DNA from 4 places in the Paenibacillus sp. FSL R10-2796 genome. Region 4 is predicted to be linked to each of the others. Evidence: riboswitches for the same ligand, from Rfam matches in the RefSeq annotation. Region 4 holds a riboswitch; each other region holds the start of a gene.
What was found. Region 4 has a riboswitch for thiamine pyrophosphate ahead of NST58_RS10360 (thiamine phosphate synthase). Riboswitches for the same ligand answer to the same signal wherever they lie in the genome.
Positions count from the first base shown of each region.

Region 1 (4,215 bases), 1.8 Mb from region 4:
TTTTCATATAATTCATCATGACCTGATCACTTTGGGCCAGACCGCCCATCGCAGCGACAGCTACCGGGAAGAAACATACTAGTGTAATCAGCACGATTTTGGGCAAAAGACCAAAGCCGAACCAGATAATGAGCAGGGGTCCGAGCGCGATGGAGGGAACATTTTGACTCAGAATAATAAGTGGATAAAAAGCCCGTCTAGCCCAAGGCAAAAGATGCAAAAGCAAAGCAACGATCAGGCCTACCCCCGTACCAATGGGAAAACCAATTAAAGTGAGCCGCAGCGTAGCCATCGTATGTGCCCAAAGACCAGAAGCGTTACTGGTGGATTCACGGGCAATATCAGCAGGACTCGGCAGAATCCAGGATTCAATATGAAATACAGATACAGATAGCTGCCATACGGTTAAAAAGAAGACGACCGCCACAAGGGGCGGCCATATTAGCTTCCAGGTCGATCTCACGGCCGATATTTCTCCGTCAATTTATCCATGCTGATTCCGTTAGGATTATGAGCGATTTTGATCTGCGAAATTACGCTTGGACTGCCTGCTTCGATCAACGCCTCCTGCATCTGACGCACAACCTCCAGCAGCTCGCTAAGCTCACCTTCCATTGTGGTTTCCAGCGGATTCACTTGATGTTTAACACCGGATTTCTGAATGACCTCAATCGCTTTATCTACGTATGGGATGGAATCCTCATTGTTCGGAGTTTTTGGAATTACTTGAATGCTTAGTAGGGTGTTAGCCACAATAATCAATCCTCTCATTTTATAAGGTAAGTTCAAAAAGCCAACTTTGATAACGAAGTAACTCAGGAAGCAAACTCGACATCGAATCTTGAACGAACTTGGGAAGTCCGGTACTCACGTAGCACATCACTACGCTCCGTTCCTCCTTCCTCAAGTAACGTCCAACCTTCTTGGTTCTGAAGTCCGCTCTCTACTCCGCCGGTAAAAAATCATTACTGAATGCACTAGCAGCATCCAGCGGTTTATCCAGCAACTTCAGATCGTACATCCAGTCGCCATAATTCTGCCAGACCTCGGTTTTTTGCTCGCCCCAGCGGGCAGCATCGTCCTTGTATTTTGGGCTAAGCCATTTTTGGCTAGCTAGGACAAGGTCGGCGTCCAGGTCAGGAACGGCCTTCGATAACATACCGGCAGCCTCTTCCGGATGATCTATGGCATATTGATAACCTTTTGATGTGGCTTTCATGAAGGCCTTCACCAGATCAGGATGATCTGCAATTTGCTTCTCACTCGTCGTCAGCACAGGCGTGTAATAATCGAGCTGCGGCGCATAATCCTTTAAGTACAGCATATCCAATGGCTCGCCACGCAACTCAGCCTCAACACCAGTCCAAGCGTAGAAAATCCAGGCGAAATCAATGTCACGTTTGACGGCGGTAAAATAATCAGCTTCACCGATACTGATCAGCTTCACCTTTTTCACATCGCCACCTTCAGGATCCATGATAGCTTTCATGGCTGCTTCTTCCGCCGGTGAGCCCCAGCCTCCGTAGGTTTTACCTTCGAAATCCTTTGGTGATTTAATATTGCGATCTACTGGAGCAACGAATCCCGACGTATTATGCTGAATAATAGCTGCTATCGAGACAAGGGGTACGCCTTGTAGACGGGCTAGTGTTAATCCTTCTTGGGCGCTGATGCCAAATGCGGCTTCGCCAGAAGTAACCATAGTATCAGAACCCGCTGCGCCTGGCTGAACGATCTCGACGTCCAGACCTTCTTCAGCGTAGTAACCAAGATCCTTAGCTACGTATAGACCGGTATGATTTGTGTTCGGTGTCCAGTCGAGTGCGACTTTAACTTTGGTGAGCTCTTTTGGAGCATCCGTCCCAGCCGCAGCAGTTGGATCAGTAGCATTTGCTTTGTTTCCGGCTGTATTCCCATTGTTGCTGCCGCATCCGGCAATGGCAAGAATGAGTACACAGGTGAGGCACAACGTAAGTGCTTTTTTGAGGTGCATGTCTTCTTCTCTCCTTTAAGGTTACAAGAATCCCGTCTTCACAACATGAACCGTAAAGTGTAGTATGTACGTTTTTCTACATCTTTTAGTGATCTTACAAAAAAAGCGCCCCGAGTGATCGGGACGCTGGCTTGGCGCAAGGTTAGTTAAGGTCACAGGGACCAGAACCAATTGGCGATTCCTACGCTGGCATTATCCAGATCAGGTATAAGGGTCAGTATCTTGTGGGATACAATCTCAGCCGGCCAATTCCAGCACCCCTGGTTCTATGAAGTTAACGGGTATTTCTATGTGCAATATAAGTAAGCATAAGTTTTGTACCCATACTTTATATCTTATATTTCTCGCATACGGTGTATTATAGACGGCTGTACTCGGAATGTCTAGTAGTGCACTCCTGAATTTTTCCAATCCAGTAGTTTCTTTTTTGCTAGTCTAGATCTTTATATTTCTTGCGGTGACGCCGTTTAAGCTCACTAACCAGCGCCCCTAGCGTGAGGACAACGCTGATCAGAATCCCGCTCATGATCACGAAGAGGGCAAGAAATTCAAAGGGAGAATAACCAATCATTTTACTCCATTGAATCTTTCCATCCAGATCGTCAATGACCTGATTCATGCCGTAAATCCCGCTTACTACCGTAAATACAGTGAGAATCATCAGCAGATTATCCCGTCGCTTGGATTGAAACTTATCCTGATACTGAAACAGGTCATTTAAGGTTTCTTTCACTTCCTCGAACAAAGCATCGTTTCCGTATACTTTACGCAGCTGAAGAAATATCTCCCGGCCCTGCGACTGGGAAATCAACTCCAAGAAGTAGAACTTAGCCGAGAACTTATTGATGGAGTAGATTAGATTGTCTATTTCCTCATAATCATGATTAATCCGAAGTCGGGAGTGCATATTGGCGAGCTTTAGCAGAACGATTTTGTGGAAAATATTGAGTAAAAATCCGTAATAATATTGCCCGTACATCTGGTTGGCTAGACTAACAGCAATCTCCTGTTCAGCGCGGGTCATGCAGCAAAAGGTTTGCTCATTCATCATATAATATGTGTCTGGACCCCAGCGATTATAGGAATGCTCATGACAATAGTTTGCAATATACGCTGGATCGCTGGCACTGGCATAGGGCTTTCCGTTCAGATTAATTCCATCAAGCTGTGAGGCGCGATAGCGTAGATTTACACTAATCTCATCAGAGCTTTCTTCATTCTGAAAGCCGTAAAAAGCTTGCACCTGCATTCTTTCATCTACGAAAAAAGGAAGGGTCTCGAAATAAGCCCCATTGATATCCGATTGATCCAGATATGGCTCCAGTCCATCCACCAAATTTCGGAAGACAAAATCCTCTACCATCTCATAGGTCTGTTCCCCGCAATGAATATAAGTGTAATCATCCTGTATGAAGGTATTCTCTAGCGCACGGAAACGATCTGCGAATTCTAGGGCAATACTAAAGGGAATTGAATCCCCCTCCAGCTGGACACGTATCGTCACGAATCCAAGCTGAAAAGGACATATGAATATATCCGTCGAGAGAATTTTGAAAAATATAGATTGCTGCGGAATCTCCAGAATGCAGTCGAGATTATTTACTCTGGAAAAACGGCGAAACGAGTCGGCATCCTTCCTGCGTGGAAAAAGGACATGTGCAGCAAACGGTAAATAGGTGCGCTCCATTCGTTCATGGGAAACACAGTAGCCATCTCCGTAGTAGGCAGCTTCAAGCTCTTTATTATCCAGAAAAAAACGTGTGAAGCCGTCGTCCTGTAATTGCTGGATAAGCTGCTTAGAATCGCCCTTTTTTATAGAAAAGGGAAATATAAACTGCATGAGCGCAGTATGTAACAAAGGCTCAGTTGAAGACTCATTCATTCATCGTCCATCCTTGTGCTCAGAATATGCTTATAGATCACATTACCCTAAAAGGATAACGTTGATACTGTTCTAAATACGGGAACTCTTTCCTTTCACCGCTTGCATAGATTGGAACCTCCATGCGGCAATGCTTAGCAGAAACAAGAAGGCGGCAAAAGCGGCAAGTAATCCGGCTGTTTGTGCCACTTCTAAATGGTCCATAGACCAGCCCATAAACAGAGGTAGCAAAGCACCGCCAACACCTCCGGAAGCAATCATAATGCTGGGTGTTGACTCTTCGGTGCTAGGCAGCATTTTGCTGGAGTAGACTAAAGCAATGGAGAAAATACCGGACATA
Region 1 is NZ_CP150178.1:540,050-544,264, forward strand. Features, by position in the region: gene NST58_RS02575 (ABC transporter permease) at 1-463, opposite strand, end outside; gene NST58_RS02580 (MTH1187 family thiamine-binding protein) at 460-753, opposite strand; gene NST58_RS02585 (ABC transporter substrate-binding protein) at 944-1,993, opposite strand; TPP riboswitch at 2,155-2,265, opposite strand; gene NST58_RS02590 (hypothetical protein) at 2,424-3,875, opposite strand; gene NST58_RS02595 (MFS transporter) at 3,948-4,215, opposite strand, start outside.
Region 1: another riboswitch for thiamine pyrophosphate. It lies ahead of NST58_RS02585 (ABC transporter substrate-binding protein); the one in region 4 lies ahead of NST58_RS10360 (thiamine phosphate synthase).

Region 2 (4,215 bases), 760 kb from region 4:
GCCGGCAAACCATAAAATATAATAAATAGCTGCACTAACAACGGGGTTCCCCGAATGACCCATACATAAAAACGGGCGATTAGCTTCGGAATTACCCACGGTGAAAGACGTGCCAACGCGGTTAGGATCGCCAAAATCAATCCAAGCACAAAGGAAAGTAGAGCCAACGGAATGGTAAAAGCCACCCCGGCTTTAAGCAGGGGTAGCAGTGTATCTAAGAAAATTTGTATTTTGCGGTCATCCATTATTCAGACATCCTTTTTAGCTTCTAGGCTTAATTAGCCTTGCTAGCCTTGTATTATTTTGAAACGTCAGCTCCAAAGTATTTCTCGGAAATTTTCAAGTACGTTCCATCACTTTTCATCTCTTTAATCGCATCACTGACCGCATTCACCAGCTCATCATTGCCTTTCAGGAATACCGCAGCACTTTGTGAGCCTTCAGGAATCTCATCAACCACTTTAATTTTTGCATCTGGTTTTTGTTTTTTCAGATCCAGATAAGACAAGCCATCATTCACAGTTGCATCAATACGTCCCGAAGTCAGCAGATCCATCGCTTGATTGAAACCGTCCGTAGCTACGATTTCAGCACCGTTCTCACGAGCGATGTCGGATAAGTTACTGGTCAGGGATTGTCCGGCTTTTTTACCCTTTAGATCAGCAAAGGTCTTAATATCCTCATTGTTTTCGCTCACGATCAATACTGCCTTGGATACAATATAGGGTTCAGAGAAATCATATTTCACTTTGCGATCTTCGTTAATGGAAACTTCATTAAAAATGACATCAAACCGTTTCGCATCCATCCCAGCAAAAATACCATCCCACTGAGTTTCAAAAAATTCAGCTTCAACACCTAAACGTTTGGCTACTTCTTCGGCAATTTCCACGTCAAAACCCGTCAATTTCCCCGCAGTGTCATGATAAGTAAAAGGTGCATAAGTCCCTTCTGTACCTATCCGCAATTTGCCGCTGGCCTTCACAGCCTCCAAACTGTTTTGCGCTGAAGATGCTGCTCCACCATTCGTTCCAGCTGTTGGTTCAGCAGCCGTATTGGTATTCGAATTATTGCCGCAAGCCGCTACAAGGACCACGGTTAACGCCAATATAATAGTTAAACTCCATTTTTTCATTATTAAATCCCCTCTCTCTATCCGGTTTTTTTCCGGTAAATTGAATAGTACACTGCCATCACATGATCGTCAATACTTTTTTCCGATTATATACATCGGAATTGTAATATTAACTAGATTTCTACTTATATCTTACCCAATCTTGGATTAATCCTTCACTTCTTTCTCTCTTTACTTCTCAGAAAGATATGGTATATTTATAAACAAATTAATATGGACCTGTTATTTCACTAGGGGAGTCGGCCGACTGAGACGGAGCTTCAAGCTCCGGACCCTTGGAACCTGATCTGGATCATACCAGCGGAGGGAAGTGGAGCAGAATTTTCATCAAGCATGTTAAGTGTTATTATGCAGAATGAACTTTTTGACCCATTCATTTCCTCTGGAAATGGATGGGTCTTTATTTGTTTAGGCGCTCCACAAAAATATTAGGAGGTTAGATCATCACGACCATTTTATCTATTCAAGGCCTAACCTACTCTTTTCCGGAAACTGAACAACCCCCTGTATTCGCAAATCTATCCATGGATATCAGGCAAGGGGAATTCGTCTCCGTAGTAGGTGCTAGCGGATGCGGGAAAAGCACATTTTTCAAAACGGTTGCCGGTTTACTCGAACCTACTCATGGAAAAATAAAACTCCCTACGCTCCCCTCAACCGCTAGTCGTTTAGGTCAGATCGCTTATATGCCTCAGCAGGATTTATTGCTGCCTTGGAGAACAGTGCTCGATAACTGCCTTTTGCCCTGGGAGATCAAGCCCAGATTTAGTAAACAGAAAACGATCACTCAGATTCGGGAAATGTTGGCCCGCTTCGGCTTAACAGATGTAGAGAAGGCTTATCCCCATGAACTTTCGGGAGGTATGAAACAGCGAGTAGCATTTCTGCGCACCTTAGTGGCTGGAGGCGGAAGTGGTCTTATGCTGCTGGATGAGCCCTTTGGCGCTCTCGATGCCATGACCAAACGTGAGATACACCGTTGGCTGTTGGAGTTATGGGGTGAACTGAATCAGACGATTATGCTCATCACTCATGATCTGGAAGAAGCCCTATTGCTCAGTGACCGGATTTATTTATTATCTGGCGGTGCGCACAGCGAATTACAGGAGATCGTTGTCGATCTACCAAAACCAAGACATTATAAGATGAACTATGAACCCCGGTTTATAGCACTACGGGCAGAGTTGGAGCGAAGATTGCATGCAACCTATACCTTTTAAAAAACATCTAGACAACTATGGTCCCTTCCTTCTTCTGGTACTGCTCATTCTTGTAATCTGGGAGTCAGCTGTTCGCCTTCACTTGATTCCAGCCTTTATTCTCCCTGCACCTTCATCTATTGGCATCGCATTGATCGAGCACAGGCAATTATTATTTGGACAGCATTTATTGGCGACGTTACAGGAGATACTGGTGGGTTTTGTCCTTTCTGTGATTTTTGGTGTATTGCTGGGCATTGGAATGTTCCTGTTTCGCCCCGTAGAAAAGGCCATCTATCCCTTCCTTATCATTAGCCAGACGGTCCCATTAATTGCGCTATCCCCCATTTTTATTATGTGGTTCGGATATACGCTGTGGAGCAAAGTGGCTGTGGTGTTTTTGACGGCTTTTTTTCCAGTCGTAGTGAGTACATATGATGGACTTCGTACAAGTGGCCAGACTTACAAGGACTTATTATTAACATTTGGTGCAAACCGCTGGCAGCTGCTTGTCAAAACCCAAATTCCACTGGCATTGCCTGCTTTTTTCTCTGGCTTAAAGCTGTCCATAGTATACTGCGTCATCGGAGCTACTATCGGGGAATGGCTCGGCGGCAGTAAAGGACTCGGTTACTTCAGCCGCAGAATGGCCGGAAATATGCAGAGCGATGAAATGTTCGCGGCTGTATTTCTGCTGTCCGCGCTTGGTGTTGTGCTTTTTCTGGCGATAGCTTTACTCGAACAATTATTTTTAAAGAAAAGAGGATCTAACCAATGAATCATTTAAAATCACCACAACGAGGACTTATTTCTGTATTTCTAGTATGCACACTTTTGCTCTTAAGCAGCTGCGGGAAGGCAGACAAGCTAAATAACAACTCCCAAACCGGTTCCTCCAATTCCGAAAATAAACAGTCACACAAGCTGACGATTATGCTTGATTGGTATCCCAATGCCGTTCATTCCTTTCTATACGCTGCGCAACAGCAAGGTTTTTTCCAAGAGGAAGGTTTGGATGTCGAGATCAAAATGCCTGCGGACAGCAATGACGCCCTAAAGCTTGTAGCAGCAAATCAAATTGATCTAGCGCTCAGTTATCAGCCTCAGGTGCTTATGGCACGCGGAGAGAAAATCCCTGTACGTTCGATTGCAGCAATCGTGCGGCATCCACTGAATCATCTGATGGTTCCTCAAGCAGGCAGTATTCATAGTCCCAAAGAGCTCGTGGGAAAACAAATCGGCTATTCCTCCATTCCGCTCTATGAAGCGATGATTCGGACAATGATCCAGAGTGATGGAGGCGATCCTTCATCCGCCAAGCTGATTGATGTAGGTTTTGACCTTATCCCTGCGATCTCTACAGGACAAGTGGACGCAATAATGGGCGGATTCATCAACCATGAACAACTGATCCTTGAAAAAGAGGGACATCCGGTCACCTCGCTTAATCCAACGGATTACGGAGTACCTGACTATTATGAGCTTGTGCTGGTGGCCAGCGAACAAGGATTGCAAAATTCTGAAGCCTACTTTAAAAAATTTCTAAATGCCATAACAAAAGGACAGGAATTTGTGGAGCAGAATCCTGAACAAGCCCTGGATTTACTGATTGCACATGAAGATGCAACTTCACCGCTCGACAAGGAGATTGAGAAAAAAAGTCTTGAAATTCTACTGCCGCTGATGAATGCAGGCGATCAAACTTTTGGTTATCAAGACCCGACATCTTGGGAAAAGGTTCAGCAGTGGTTATCCACCAACGATCTTCTACCAGAAGATATTAAAGCACAGGAAGCTTTTATCAATCTGTAACGTTTAGTTGGTTATTCATACAAGCTTGAGGAGGAATTATGATGAGTTACTTAGCCAAAGTACGGGAAT
Region 2 is NZ_CP150178.1:3,088,934-3,093,148, reverse strand. Features, by position in the region: gene NST58_RS14000 (amino acid ABC transporter permease) at 1-245, opposite strand, end outside; gene NST58_RS13995 (amino acid ABC transporter substrate-binding protein) at 299-1,135, opposite strand; TPP riboswitch at 1,358-1,461, shown strand; gene NST58_RS13990 (ABC transporter ATP-binding protein) at 1,660-2,355, shown strand; gene NST58_RS13985 (ABC transporter permease) at 2,336-3,112, shown strand; gene NST58_RS13980 (ABC transporter substrate-binding protein) at 3,109-4,146, shown strand; gene thiM (hydroxyethylthiazole kinase) at 4,188-4,215, shown strand, end outside.
Region 2: another riboswitch for thiamine pyrophosphate. It lies ahead of NST58_RS13990 (ABC transporter ATP-binding protein); the one in region 4 lies ahead of NST58_RS10360 (thiamine phosphate synthase).

Region 3 (4,215 bases), 3.1 Mb from region 4:
CGACGGCGACGCCTCCAGCTTGGTTGACTGATAAGTATCCCGAAGTTTTAAATGTAACCTACGAAGGTGTTACACTTCAGCATGGCATGCGCCGTCATTATAATTACAGCAGTCCTAAATACCGGGAACTGTGTGCACGTATTGCAGAACAAATGGCTGAACATTACGGCAATCATCCGGGTGTAGTTGGCTGGCAAATTGATAATGAGCTCAACTGTGAGATCAGTGAATTTTATTCGGAGAGTGACCATAAGGCTTTCCGGGAATGGCTACAGCAGAAATATGTTACACTTGAGCATTTGAACGAGGCTTGGGGAGCTGTTTTTTGGAATCAAAGCTATAGTGACTGGTCTCAGGTCTATCTTCCACGTCCGACTCCAGTACCGAAGCAACCCAATCCTCATCAGGCATTGGATGAAAAACGGTTTATTTCGGACAATACAATTTCTTTTGCCAAAAACCAAGCGGATATCATCCGTAAACTTGCCCCTAAGCAGTGGGTAACCACGAACGGTCTGTTCGGGCATCTCGATAGCCATGAAATGACGGATGAACTGTTGGATTTCTTCAGCTATGATTCCTATCCTCAGTTCTCTACTATTTTTTATGACCCGAATGAGCGGAATCCGCTGAATGATAGAGGCTGGGGACTGTCGTTATCTGTTGTTCGTTCGATATCCCCGAATTTCTGTATTATGGAGCAGCAGTCGGGCCCGGGTGGCTGGGTGAACCGGATGGATATGCCTTCTCCAAAGCCGGGGCAGATGCGGTTATGGACTTATCAGTCGATCGCTCATGGAGCAGATATGGTGTTATATTTCCGCTGGCGGACAGCTACGATGGGCAATGAAATTTATTGGCATGGAATCAATGACTATCATAATCAGCCTAACCGAAGAGTGCGGGAAGCGGGGCAGATCGGTCAGGAGCTGGCAGCAGCAGGTCATGCGTTTGTCGGTACTCGTAATCAGGCTAACATTGCTATTGTTCGTGATTATGACAATGAGTGGGATGGAGAATACGATGTTTGGCATGGCCCGTTTATGTGGAAGAGCAATAAGGAGTGGTACAAGGCGCTTCAGCGGAAGCATATCCCGAATGACGTACTCTATTTACGCAAAAAAACAACGCTGGAGGAGCTTGCAAGGTACGACGTGCTTATCTATCCTCACCCAGCGATTATGACAGATGAGACAACAGCACTGCTGGATGAATATGTTCAGCAAGGCGGCAAACTGATCTTCGGCTGTAGAACTGGCTATAAGGATGAGCGCGGTCAATGTTATATGCGTCCTTTCCCAGGTGCTGCTAAGGATCTATGCGGGATCACAGTTGAAGAATTCACAATGGTTAAGGGCAGTCGTCAGCCAACAACAATTAGCTGGTCGGGCGTGACCGAAGTCGTTACAGGAGCAGATGACTTTAATGATATTCTCAAAATAGAGGAAGCTTCGGTTGAAGTGATGGCGGTTTACGCCTCTGATTATTATGCGGGAAAACCGGCGGTAACTAGAAATCGTCGCGGCAAGGGTGAGGTTTGGTATTACGGAGCCGTATTTAATGAACAGGCAGCGGCTGAGATCATAAATTTAATTGATCTACAATCGCCAGCAGATTGGCTGGAGCTCCCAGAAGAGGTAGAGCTGCAAGTCCGTACCGGAGCTTCTTCCAGTTATGCTTTTTTGCTTAATTATAGTGAGACTCCTGTCACGATCCATCTTCGTGAGACCAAAACAGATTTACTGAGCAGCACAACATTGTCGGGCGAGGTGCTTCTGGAAGGATTTGGGGTATTGGTGTTAAACTAACGTATACATTGATCTCACATTTGAGTAGATTTGGATAATTCTCTCTTTTCGGTTATACTTTGAAGTAGCAATTATATAGTCACGGGAGCTTGGTGGGACCAGGCTGAGAGGATAGTTATAACTATCGACCGTCAAACCTGATCTGGATAATGCCAGCGGAGGAAATGGAGCTTTATTTCTATTTGTCTACTCTAAGGCCGCATCTTATACAGATGTGGCCTTTTCTATGTGTGGGGAGTAGACCGTCTCCGCTTGATCAAATCACCTTATAGGAGGAATTGAGATGACAAGCGAATTGAACAACGATCCAATCAATCTATCAGCTTTTCCAGCAAGTCAAAAAGTGTATGTAAAGGGTTCACGGCCTGATATACAGGTGCCTATGCGGGAGATCTCACTTAGTCCAACTGCGGGCATAGACGGCGAAGAGGAGAATGCCCCAATTCATGTCTATGACACAAGCGGGGCTTACACGGATGCTAATATTCATACTGATATTCGTCAGGGGTTAGAGCCCAATCGTCTAAGCTGGATTGAGGAACGAGGGGATGCGGAAGCGTACGAAGGAAGAACCGTGAAGCCTGAAGATAACGGGAATGCAACGGGAAAAGCTGTGGCGGAAGTGTTTCCAGCGCTCCATAGAAAACCTTTGCGAGCGAAAAAGGGGCTTAATGTCTCTCAAATGCATTATGCACGCAAAGGGATTATTACTTCGGAAATGGAATACGTTGCGATTCGTGAGAATGTGGCACTGGAATTTGTAAGAGATGAAGTAGCCCGCGGCCGCGCCATCATCCCATCGAATATCAATCATCCAGAGAGTGAACCGATGATTATTGGACGCAATTTTTTAGTGAAGATCAATGCCAATATAGGAAATTCCGCAGTATCCTCATCCATAGAGGAAGAGGTAGAGAAGATGAGATGGGCCACCCGCTGGGGTGCAGATAATATAATGGATCTCTCCACAGGTAAAAACATCCATACGACACGCGAGTGGATCATCCGTAATTCTCCTGTTCCTATTGGCACGGTGCCTATCTATCAAGCGTTGGAAAAAGTGAATGGGAAAGCGGAAGATTTAACGTGGGAAGTGTACCGTGATACGCTCATTGAGCAAGCGGAGCAAGGGGTTGATTATTTTACCATTCATGCGGGGGTTCTGCTTCGTTATATCCCGTTGACGGCACAACGTATGACTGGCATTGTTTCAAGAGGTGGTTCCATTATGGCGGCATGGTGTCTTGCGCATCATCAAGAGAACTTTTTATATACACATTTTGAAGAGATATGTGAAATCATGAAGCTGTACGATGTTTCTTTTTCCCTAGGCGATGGATTACGTCCGGGTTCGATTGCTGATGCGAATGATGAAGCACAATTTGCCGAGTTAGAGACGTTAGGTGAATTAACAGCTATAGCTTGGAGTCATGATGTACAGGTGATGGTAGAGGGTCCAGGACATGTGCCGATGCACTTGATTAAAGAGAATATGGATAAGCAAATTGAAACCTGTAACGAAGCCCCTTTTTATACATTAGGTCCACTGACTACAGATATTGCGCCTGGTTATGATCATATTACCTCTGCTATAGGTGCAGCGATGATTGGTTGGTTCGGTACAGCAATGTTGTGTTACGTAACTCCGAAGGAGCATCTTGGCCTGCCTAATAAGGAAGATGTACGTGTAGGGGTCATTACTTATAAAATAGCGGCTCATGCCGCAGATTTGGCGAAAGGGCATAAAGGAGCACAAGACCGGGATAATGCTCTTTCGAAAGCCCGTTTTGAATTTCGTTGGCGTGATCAATTTCATTTATCGTTAGATCCTGAGCGAGCGCTAGAATATCATGATGAGACATTGCCTGCGGAAGGCGCTAAAACAGCTCATTTTTGTTCCATGTGCGGGCCGAAATTTTGCAGTATGAAGATCTCTCATAATATCCGTAATACGACGAGAATTGAATCAGGAATGCAAGAGAAGGCGCAAGAGTTTCTCCAAGGCGGGAGCCTCATTTATAGATAACTTTTTCTGCTAAAAAGAAATATCTAAAAGAAGTCGTCATTGGCGGCTTCTTCTTTTATACTTTGAATAGATAGGAGTTGATGAAATGGAAGCGATTCGTTCAGAGGAAGCCATTTTAGAGGATTTAAGTAATAGTTTCTATCATTTTTTTGGATTGAAAGTCCTTCATGCTACCCCAATAAAACGTGGCTGGTTAAATCTTAAATGGAAAATCATAACGGAATCAGGACCATTTCTACTTAAACAATACAACAAAAAAAGATATAAATTGTATAATCCAGAAGAACTGAGCTTCGCCTTTTCTCAACAGAAAAGATTGTATCTACAGGGACTCCCATGTCCCGGATTGTTGGCTTATAACCATAAAGTTTTACTGGAATC
Region 3 is NZ_CP150178.1:6,504,600-6,508,814, reverse strand. Features, by position in the region: gene NST58_RS28985 (beta-galactosidase) at 1-1,808, shown strand, start outside; TPP riboswitch at 1,880-1,989, shown strand; gene thiC (phosphomethylpyrimidine synthase ThiC) at 2,092-3,834, shown strand; gene NST58_RS28975 (phosphotransferase) at 3,920-4,215, shown strand, end outside.
Region 3: another riboswitch for thiamine pyrophosphate. It lies ahead of thiC (phosphomethylpyrimidine synthase ThiC); the one in region 4 lies ahead of NST58_RS10360 (thiamine phosphate synthase).

Region 4 (4,215 bases):
TAAACCTAAGTACATGACTGATTATAACGGCACAGCAGTAGTGCCAGGAGATCCTGGCTATGATTCGAATTTGGAGCCAGGAGCTAGAGGTGCGATGTACTATCCTCTTGTATCCTGGACGCAGCTTGTTGATACAGCGGACATTTCTCCTTATTTAATTTCAAAAGTAAAAAGTGCATATGAATTAGGACTCTTTAGATCTGAAATGGGGATTGCCAGAGGCGAAATGGTCAATGGGACAGAACTAGAACCTAAAGCTATAGTGACCCGGGAGAAAGCGGCCAAAGCTCTGTACTTTATGTGGGTGCTGGAACATGAAGTGAATGCAGAAAATCATGTTTCTTCTCTAAAATAGTCAGGGTGAACAATTCAAGGCACAGCAGCGATGCTGTGTCTATTTGTATGCAGTGAATTCCTCTCCACTTACAGCAGTATATCTCTCACGGTTGTTTATATCTACTTTCATTGTGGTAAGTAAGATTCGTAAAGCGATTTAAGAAAATGACAAACCCAGCGTATAAACGTGCATAGTTGTGCCATCCTAAGACGATCAGTTAACTATCAATTTGCTTAACGAGAGGAGATAGGGAAGATGTCAGGCAACAATAAACAAGCTACAAAAACCTTACCCCCACAGGAGCAGCATCATCAGCCAGGGATTGAGAGTGAAATGACGCCGCTGCCCAAATACGAGCCGGCAAATTATAAAGCAGCAGGTAAACTGCAAGACAAGGCGGCGTTAATTACCGGTGGAGACAGCGGAATTGGGCGTGCAGTTGCTGTGCTTTTTGCTAAAGAAGGCGCTGATGTGGTCATTTCATATCTTAATGAACACTCAGATGCAGAGGAAACTAAACGTCAGGTCGAGCAGGAAGGCCGCAAATGTATCCTAATTCCAGGTGATATCGGTGACGAGAAATTCTGTAAGGATCTTATTAAACAGACGGTGGAGGGCTTAGGAAAGCTTGATATTCTCATCAATAACGCGGCAGAGCAACATCCGCAAGCTAAGATCGAGGATATTACTTCCGAGCAGCTTGAGCGTACTTTCCGTACGAATATATTTGCGATGTTCTATTTAACAAAAGCAGCTATGCCTCATTTAAAAGCAGGATCTACCATTATAAATACAACTTCAATTACCGCTTATCGCGGAAGCCCGCAGCTGCTGGACTATTCATCAACTAAAGGAGCTATTCTTAGCTTCACACGATCCTTGTCCACGAATCTGGCAGAGAAGGGCATACGGGTAAACGGTGTTGCACCAGGTCCAATCTGGACACCGCTGATTCCCTCTACCTTTGATGCAAAACAGGTTAGCGAGTTTGGAGGTACACAGCCTATGAAACGGCCTGGACAACCAGAAGAGCTGGCACCAGCCTATGTATATCTGGCCTCTGACGATTCCAGTTATGTGACTGGACAGGTTATTCATGTAAATGGTGGCGAGGTAGTAAACGGTTAGATCAGTACAGCTAATGTGAATAAATGGGTGTATTTCAATAAAAAAATATGTTACTATAAACCACGTTAGCATTTTAAAATTGTATATTTATGTCACTAGGGGTGCCGATTGGCTGAGACGGAATGGATTTCCGGACCCTTTGAACCTGATCTGGTTAAGACCAGCGTAGGGAAGTGGAGAACGAATTTCTGTTGTCGGGCTATTTGTAGTGCCGTCTATATACAGATTCTGACTGCCTTCCTTACGGGGGGCAGTTTTTTTGTTTTTTACTGACCTACAGGGAAGTGAGAGAGGAGATCGTGATGTTGCAAGCTGAGATCCATCTAATATCAGACGGCAAGCTACAGCTGAGACATTTTGTTGAACTAGCTGTCACGGTGCAGACATGGGTCGATTATATTCACCTGAGAGATAAGCAATGTCCTGCATGCGAACTGCTCGCTGCGGCACAGAAGCTGTTGGCTGCCGGTATGCCCGCTACCAAACTGATAATCAACGACCGGATCGATGTAGCCTTGGCAGCTGGTGCCGCGGGGGTTCAGTTGGCTTGGCACAGTCTGAGTCCGGTTACAGCCCGGCGAATTGCACCTCAGCTTCGGCTGGGGAGATCGGTTCATTCTCCGGAAGAAGCGGCGAATGCCTCAGAGCAGGGAGCTGATTATTGCTTGTTTGGTCATGTATTTCCCTCGGATAGCAAGTTAGGGCTGCCCGCACGTGGGTTAGAGCTGCTTGCAGAAACGGTGAAGACCAGCTCTATTCCTGTAATTGCGATTGGCGGAATTAGCCCCGCTAATGCGGCGCAGATCATCAGGAAAGGTGCGGCAGGAGTTGCTGTGATGTCCGGTATTTGCGGAGCGGATGATCCTTATGAGGCCGCCAAAGCTATTCATAAGGCGGTTCATTCATAGCCTGGAGGTAACAGCATGGGCGAAGGGGGTGATTCAGAATGAAGCTGTTGATTAACGGGAAATCCGCAGAGTGTTCTGGTGGTATTCAAACTATAGCTGATTTGATCAGTCTTCCTGAGTGGTCGGGTCGTTTGATGATCATTGAGCTGAATGGAGAATTTGTCAGTAAGGAGAATTATGAAAGTACTGCTCTGAGCGAGGATGATCGTTTGGAACTGGTGCACTTTGTTGGTGGGGGTTGAGATGGAGCGGTATAGAATTTTGAGAAATTTATAAGAACCAAAGGGAGGTAATTTCATGCATGACCCGTTACATATTGGCGGCATCGAATTAACCAGTAGATTATTTATCGGAACCGGAAAATATAGCCGGAATACGTTGATCCCCGAAGTGATCGCAAGCTCTGGTTCTCAGGTGATTACTGTAGCGCTTCGCCGAGTGGACCCGCAAGGTGGAGCAGAAAATATCATGAACCACATTCCCGGCCACATGACTCTTCTGCCTAATACCTCAGGAGCGCGTTCAGCGGAAGAGGCAGTCCGTATTGCAAGATTAGCAAGAGCTGCGGGACTGGGGAACTGGGTCAAGATCGAAGTGATCAATGATCAGAAATACCTGCTTCCAGATAATCTGGAGACCATACGAGCTACAGAGATTTTAGCAGCGGAGGGTTTTGTAGTACTGCCTTATATGAGTCCGGACCTTTCGGCTGCTTTACGTCTGAGAGATGCCGGTGCTGCTGCTGTGATGCCGCTTGGTGCGCCGATCGGAACGAATCGCGGCCTGCGCACCAAGGAGCTTGTGCGTATTCTTATTCAAGAAGTGAATTTGCCGATTATTGTAGACGCCGGAATTGGCAAGCCCTCGGAAGCGGCGGAAGCAATGGAGATGGGGGCCGCTGCTGTTCTGCTTAATACGGCTATTGCAACGGCACGTAATCCGCTCGTCATGGCGGAAGCGTTCCGCGAGGCGATATCCGCTGGCCGCAAAGCTTATTTGGCAGGACTCGGTCCTGTAGAAGAAGTTGCTTTTGCTTCGTCACCGTTGACTGGATTTTTGAACTGAATTTGATAGGTCACGAAAGGAGGGAAGATTAGCATGAGCTTTTTTGACACACTGGCCCGCTTGGAGCAGTATCCTTATGAGCAGCTGTGGAAGGAGTTCCGGGAGGATGACGTTAAGCGGGCGCTTGGAAAAGACAAGCTGAACGAAAATGATTTGCTGGCATTGCTCTCTCCGGCAGCAACGCCGCTGCTAGAGGAGATGGCGTTGGCTGCACAGCGACTGACCCGTGCACATTTTGGTTATTCGATGCAGCTGTTCACACCGATGTATCTTGCGGATTTTTGTGTGAATCATTGTACCTACTGCAGCTTCAGCTCCATTTATGATTTTCCGCGCAAAAAGCTGTCCTTGGAGGAGGTTCGCAGGGAGGCTGAGAAGATTGCAGCTACAGGTCTGCGGCATATCCTCATTTTGACTGGTGAATCGCGCCGGGAGAATCCTGTCTCATATATTAAGGATTGCGTAGATGTACTCAGGGAATTTTTTTCCTCTGTCAGTATTGAGATAAATCCTCTATCAACTGCAGAATATAAAGAGCTTCTTCAAGCAGGGGTGGATGGATTAACACTGTACCAAGAGGTGTACCACCAGGAGACTTACAGAAAGCTGCATGTTAAAGGGCCTAAAAGAAACTACCGGAATCGCCTGGATGCACCTGAACGCGGCTGTCAGGCAGGTTTTCGTTCTGTGAATATTGGTACGTTGCTCGGGATGTATGATTGGCGGCAAGAGGCATTCCAAAGTGCCATGCATGCCCGTTATTTGCAGGATCGGTAT
Region 4 is NZ_CP150178.1:2,332,020-2,336,234, forward strand. Features, by position in the region: gene NST58_RS10350 (GDSL-type esterase/lipase family protein) at 1-355, shown strand, start outside; gene NST58_RS10355 (SDR family oxidoreductase) at 593-1,465, shown strand; TPP riboswitch at 1,553-1,654, shown strand; gene NST58_RS10360 (thiamine phosphate synthase) at 1,768-2,373, shown strand; gene thiS (sulfur carrier protein ThiS) at 2,412-2,615, shown strand; gene NST58_RS10370 (thiazole synthase) at 2,671-3,438, shown strand; gene thiH (2-iminoacetate synthase ThiH) at 3,472-4,215, shown strand, end outside.